Regions from separate parts of the Cutibacterium nasicola genome, predicted to be linked through region 1. Evidence: riboswitches for the same ligand, from Rfam matches in the RefSeq annotation. Region 1 holds a riboswitch; the other holds the start of a gene.
The links. A riboswitch is a leader RNA that binds a small molecule or an ion and turns the genes downstream of it on or off. The one in region 1 is predicted to bind thiamine pyrophosphate.
Positions count from the first base shown of each region.

Region 2: another riboswitch for thiamine pyrophosphate. It lies ahead of thiM (hydroxyethylthiazole kinase); the one in region 1 lies ahead of ACUCCZ_RS10515 (bifunctional hydroxymethylpyrimidine kinase/phosphomethylpyrimidine kinase).

Region 1 covers NZ_CP199745.2:2,234,490-2,237,876, reverse strand. The annotation lists gene ACUCCZ_RS10520 (oleate hydratase) at 1-1,576, opposite strand, end outside; TPP riboswitch at 1,758-1,852, shown strand; gene ACUCCZ_RS10515 (bifunctional hydroxymethylpyrimidine kinase/phosphomethylpyrimidine kinase) at 1,844-3,387, shown strand, end outside.
Region 2 covers NZ_CP199745.2:1,397,198-1,400,584, forward strand. The annotation lists gene ACUCCZ_RS06465 (L-lactate dehydrogenase) at 1-525, opposite strand, end outside; gene thiE (thiamine phosphate synthase) at 623-1,270, opposite strand; gene thiM (hydroxyethylthiazole kinase) at 1,257-2,090, opposite strand; TPP riboswitch at 2,059-2,167, opposite strand; gene lpdA (dihydrolipoyl dehydrogenase) at 2,209-3,387, opposite strand, start outside.

The sequences.
Region 1 (3,387 bases):
AGATGCAGTCGTCGGGGGTCTCGACGAACTGTCCCAGGCAGGCCAGGTTCACGCAGCCGTCGGGGATAACCTCGGGTCGGTCGCCCTTGCCACGCGGCATGAAGAAGGCCGTGACGTGGGGCATCGTCGCGATGCGCACCTTCGTGTGGGCCTTGATTTCCTCGAACTGGTCGAGCAGACCGAAGTGGTAACAGTATTCCTTGAGTAGCTCCTCGCCGGTGCATTCCAGCATCGGCTTCTTGATGAGGTCGCCCTTCTTGAGCGGGTACAGGCCGTAGGCCCATGCGACACCCCAGTCCTTGGGCTGGCCATGGAACTGTGGCTGACGGTTCATCGTCAGGGAAATGCACCACGACGAGTCTTCGGCGGTGATGATGCCGCCGGTCACCGTGCGTCCGGACAGCGGATCGTTGCCCGTCAGTTCCTTGATCTTGCGCAGGAACGGGTGGTCGGCGCCGATGAAGTTGAAGCTGATCGACTGCCACACCGTCTTGTCGGCGTCGGCGCAGAAGACGTCGGGGCGCCCGAAGACCGGGGAGCGCTTCACGAGGTTGCGCCACAGCTCCCATCCGGCCTGCATGTCCTTGTGGTAGGGGGCAGGGGTGTCCATGTCGCCGTATCCGGTGCATTCAGTGAGCGAACCGTTCGTCACGAGGACGAGGTCCTTCGGCGTCATGTCGATGCGATGCTCGCCGCCTTCCTTGTCGCGCCACAGAATACCTCGGGCGATCTTGCGGTGGGCCGTGATCTCCAGGTCGACGTCGAAGACCAGTGACTCGTACTGGAAGTTGACGCCCTGGTCGGTCAGCCAGCGAACTAGCGGCACGACGAAGGAGTCGTACTGGTTGTACTTGGAGAACCGCAGGCACGACAGGTCGGAGAACCCGGGCAGGTATTGCAGGAAGCGGTGCATGTAGCGCTTGAGCTCGGTGAGCGACTGCCACTGCTCGAAGGCGAACATCGTCTTCCACAGGGTGTAGAAGGTCGAGTTGAGGAAATCGTCGTCGAACCAGTCCTCGATGGACTTGTAGTAGGTGTCTGACTCCTTGGCCAGCAGGAGCTTGACGATCGCCAGCTGACCTTTCTTGTTGAGGCCCATGTGGTAGGCGTCACGTTTGTGTCCGCAGTTGTTGATGATGCGGCAGTTGTTGACGTTGGGGTCGTTCTCGTTGGTGATGCGGAACTCGTCAAGTACCGAGTATGGGGCCGGCATTTCCAGGGCGGGAATGTCCTGCATGATGTCCCAGAAGCACTCGAAGTGTTGACCCATCTCGCGGCCACCGCGGGCGATGAAACCCTTCTCGGTGTCGCCGTTGCCGTCGAAGGCGCCGCCGGGAACCGTGAGTTCCTCGAGGATCGTGATGTTGGCGCCGGGCATCTGGCCGTCGCGGATGAGGAATGCGGCAGCGGTCAGGGCGGCGATGCCGGACCCGACGATGTAGGCCTTCCGCTCGGCGACGTCGTCGGGGGGAACGGGCCGGTTGTGGGTGTAGGTGCCCAGGTCGTTGTGGACGTAGGCGTTGCCGTCAGGGCTGACCGGGTAGCTGCGCTGATAAATCTTTTGGAAGTTCGTCATGATTCACTCCTCATACGACTTCGCCGGAGAGTTCTCCGGTGAACTCCAGCGTTGCCCACGATAGCGCCGATCGGCTGCGATGGACCCCCATTGTCATGAGACGTTCGCATGAGTTTTCTCAGGTGTTCTGCGTTGCCAGGGCTCGGGGGCAACCCCTCGTCGTAGCCGGGTGCCATACTTGGTTGTGGACACGGGGTGCGCCGTATCGGCGCTGAGATCACACCCGTGGAACCTGATCTAGTTCGCACTGGCGAAGGGATGTCCGCGATGACTTCTTCCATACCCATCAATTCGTCGCAGGGCTCAGCCCCGCGCGTCCTCTCGATTGCGGGAACGGATCCCTCCGGGGGCGCCGGCACTGCTGCCGACACCAAGTCCATCACCGCGGCTGGCGGGTACGCGATGGCCGCCGTCACCGCCCTGGTGGCCCAGAACACCCAAGGGGTGCGCGCGATCCACACCCCGCCCACCGAGTTCCTCACGCAGCAGTTGGCGGCGGTCAGTGACGACGTGGCGATCGACGCCGTCAAGACCGGCATGCTCGGCACCGTCGAGATCATCGAGACGGTCGCCGGGTTCCTTGACGAGCACCGTCCGCCCGTTGTCGTCGTCGACCCGGTCATGGTCGCCACCAGCGGGGACAGGCTCCTCGCCCCTGACGCTGAGGTGGCCATGCGCGAGTTCTGCCTCCGGGCAACCGTCATCACCCCGAACATCCCCGAGCTCGCAGTGCTGTGCCAGAGTGAACCGGCGAAGGATGCCGAGGAGGCCCTGGAACAAGCGCGCGGCTGGGCCAAGGAGACCGGGGTCGCCGTCATCGTCAAGACCGGCCATCTCGACTCCTCGCGCGTCGACAACATCTGGGTGACCCCGGAGGGGACGACGTACACCGCACAGATCACTCGGGTGGAGACGACGAACACCCACGGCACCGGATGTTCGCTGTCCTCGGCCCTGGCCACTCGGCTGGGTGCCGGGGACGCTCCCGGTGACGCCCTGGGCTGGGTCACCAACTGGCTGCACGAGGCGATCCAGCACGGGTCAGAGTTGAAGGTAGGCCGGGGACACGGTCCGGTGGACCACTCCCACCGGGCACGACGACTGTCCGCCGATGCCTCGGCGGTGGCCTGGTTCGGGCCGATTGAACCGCTGGCATCTCCCGAGACCCTGGTCGGCTCGTCGGAATCAGCACCCACGGCTGCGGTGGCCCCGGTTGGTCCGTGGACGACGGCCCTGTGGCAGGCCAGCGAGGATCTGGTCCGTCAGATCCAGGCATCGGACTTCGTCGCTGCCCTCGTCGACGGCACCTTGACAGGACACGCCTTCAACTTCTACCTCGGGCAGGACGCCCAGTACCTGGCCTGTTACTCACGAGCTCTGGCCGCTCTTGCGGCTCGCGCCGTCGATCCGCAGGACTCGGTGTGGTGGGCGCAGTCATCCCAGACCTGCATCGTCGAGGAGGCCGCCCTGCATCGCACCTGGTTGGCGGGACGCGATCATGTTCCGGCTGGTCCGGTGACGACGGCCTACACGGATTTCCTACTGGCACGAACCCTGGGTGACGACTACGTCGTCGGGGTGGCGTCGGTCCTGCCCTGCTTCTGGCTGTATGCCCAGGTGGGAGCTGGATTGCCGCAGGTTCCGGAAGGCCATCCCTATGCGTTGTGGCTCGACACCTATCGGGACCCGGAGTTCACCAAGGCCACCTCGCACACCCTCGATGTCGTCGAAAAGGCCTTCGAACAGGCCGGCCCGGCTGCTCGGGCACGCGCGGCCCACGCCTACCTGACTGCCTGCCGTCATGAACTGGA
Region 2 (3,387 bases), 840 kb from region 1:
ACGCTGTTCCACGTTGGCCCATTGGCGAATGAGCCAACGCAGCCGCGAAGTGTCGAGCATGGTTCCGGTGGAAAAGACACGGTTGGCAGGCAGCCCAGTGGCTTCCTGGGCGACGACGGTGAGCACGTCGCACGGATTGGTCACCAGCACGAAAAGGGCATTCGGGGACTGTTCAACCAGTTGCGGCATGAGAGAGCGCAAGATATTGGCGTTGACGCCAGCGAGGTCCAGACGAGTCTGGCCTGGCTTTTGCCTGGCCCCGGCCGTGATGAAGACGACGTCAGAGTCGGCAGTGTCGTGAACGTCAGCGCCACCCATGACCGACGCAGGAGTGAACTGGGTGCCGTGGGCGAGATCTGCTACCTCAGCCTCGACCTTGTCCTTGGCGATGTCATAGAGGGCAACGAGGTCAGCTGATCCACGAATGAGGCAAGCGTAGGCCAGTGAAGAACCGACCGAACCAGCACCAACAACGGAAATTTTGGAGGCGCGACGGGTGGCGTCAAAAGTGCTCATGCTCATCATCTTAGGGTGCCTCGTGTCTGATGATGGATCCTGCGCACCGGGGCTGCTCATCTGAACAAGCTGTCAGCAAGGCTGGGCGGTTGTGCATGCCTTGAGGTCACCGCCCGTTCGCTCGGCGCCACGCCTGTGCGAGCTCCCGAGCGCTGGACTCGGGATCGGCGCTTCGACAAATTGCCGAGACCACGCTGAGGCCGTCACAGCCCATCCGGGCTACGTCCTGAGCATCACAGACAGTGACTCCCCCGATGACGCATACCGGCCACGGACTGACGTCGACGACAGCGCGTATCGCAGCCAGGCGGAGCTCCCCTGCCTCAGGTTTGGTTCCCGTGCTGTGCAAGGCCCCGACGCCCAAGTAGTCGACAACGTCACGGCCATGAGACAGCGCAGCCTCCACGTGAGCAGGGATCTGCGCGGACAAGCCGATCAGCAGATCGTCCCCGAGAATCTCTCGAGCCTGGGCTACCGGCATGTCGGACTGCCCGACATGGACGCCGTCCGCCCCGATGTCGGCGACCAGATGCACCCGGTCGTCAATGATGAGGGGTACGCCGCTGCACACATTCCGCACCCGTCTTCCTACGACGACGAATTCGTCGTCGGGCATATCGTGGTCGCGAAACTGAACCAGAGTCACTCCACCGGCGACAGCGCGCCGCACGGTCTCGACGACCGCGTCTGGACCACCGCATTGGGCGGTGTCTGTGACGAGGTACACCGACAGGTCGAAGTCAGGACGTGACATCGCGAAGCCCTCCCTGCGCGCCAACTTCATCGGGTGAGACCAGGAACAGTTCGTCGATGAGAGCCTGAGCGAATCCACCCGGACCCACACTGTGATCCGCCGCTCGTTCGGCAGCCACACACACCATGGCGGTTGCGGATGCAGCGGCAATGAGATGATCATTCTGGACGCCTGCAAAGGCCGCCGTGAGAGCCCCCAGCGAGCATCCGACGCCGGTCACTCGCGCCATCCATTCATGCCCCGATGACACGGTTACGTGCCGGTGCACGTCCATGATGTGATCGACGGGGCCACTGATGGCGACCACAGTGCCGTATGTGCGCACGAGATCAGCTGCGGATCCCAATGCGTCCTCGACGGCATCTCCGGCCTCCGGCCCTCGAGCAGACGCTCCTGTTCCGGCCAGTGTCAACACCTCGGAGGCGTTCGCCCTGATGACGGCTGGAGCGCCGACGCACAAAGCGTCCAGGGCGACTTGGGTACGCCATGGCATCCCGACTCCCACTGGGTCGAGCACCCAGGGTGTGTCACCACCTGCTGCGCCCCGCACGGCAGCAACCATGGCCTCGGCGGTCTCCCGGTACGGAGTACCAGTATTGACGAGCACGCCGTCAGCCACCGAGGCGAATCTCTCAGATTCCTCAGGGTTGTCGACCATGGCAGGAACCGCCCCCGCAGCCAACAACACATTCGCGGTGAAATTGGCAACCACGATGTTGGTCAAGCACTGCACCAGCGGCTTGTCCCGACGCAGCCGCTCCACGGACTCCGACACCAAATTCGACAACTCAGTCATGTCAACCACTCCCTTCGCCGGCATTACCCGGACAGGTTCAGGCGGTCGGCACCATCTCGGCACCCTCTCAGCCCTTGTGGTGGGCTCCCGCGTTGTTGTGGTCCACTTTAACGCCGAGCGGACACTTGGCCACACCAACATGTCAGTGGCCAGGTGGCCAAATGGAACGCCCCAGAGCCGCAAGCACCGACTCGTGCATCGCTTCAGATACCGTCGGGTGCGCGACGATCGCCTCAACCAGCGTCTCCGGCGTGGCCTCGAAAGCCTGGGCAACGGTGAAACCCTGGATCATCTCGGTGCCGTCAGGACCGACCATGTGCGCCCCCAGCAACTCACCGGTATCGATGTCGAAGATGGTCTTGACGAAACCGTCAGCCTCCCCCGGCGCAAGAGCTTTACCGTTACCTGACAAGGAAAATCGCCCCACCACAATGTTGGCTCCACTCTTCTTTGCCTCTTCCTCGGACACTCCGCCCGACGCCACCTGAGGTCGGGTGTAAATGCACCCGGGAACCCGGTCGCGTCGCAGGGGATGAGCCGACGAAACCCCGGCCAGATGCTCGACGCACACCACCGCTTCATGGCTGGCTTTGTGGGCAAGACATGGACCGCCTGTCACGTCACCCACTACATAGAGGCCGGCAACCGTGGTACGGCTCCACTCGTCGGCGACGATGAATCCGCGCCGGTCACGTTCGACACACAGCCCATCCAGGCCCAGCCCCTCGGTGTTCGGGGCGACTCCCGTGGCGACCAGTACCACGTCTGTCGTCACTGATTCCTCAGTTCCCTCCTTGGTGGTAAACGTCGTCACCCCATGGGCCGTCGCAACGTCCGACACATCCGTGTGCACACGGATACCCCGGGCACCAAAGTGATGCTCCATGAATGCGCAGACCTCGGGATCCTCAGTCGGGAGTATCCGTGGCAAGACTTCGAGCACCGTCACCTCGACCCCAAGATCGCAGTACAGGCTCGCGAACTCAACGTCAATTGCTCCCGACCCGATGACGAGCAGGGAGTCCGGCAGGGATGAGGGATGCAGGGCCTCGGTCGAGGTCCAGATCCGGTCGTCGTCAGGTGTCACCCCGGGAATCGACTTCGGTCGGGCACCGGTGGCGAGGATGATGTGGTCTCCGCGCAGGGTGCGAGTGCCGTCCTCGCCGTTGACCTCGACCGCCCCCTTGGCGGGAATGGCCGCAGTGCCGGTGATGATCTCGACGCCATTGGCCTTGAGCAACCCGCCGATTCCGGCGCGCAACTGGCCGATGACCGAGTCGGCGTGACCGACGAGGGCGTCGAGATCGATCCCCGTGAGCTC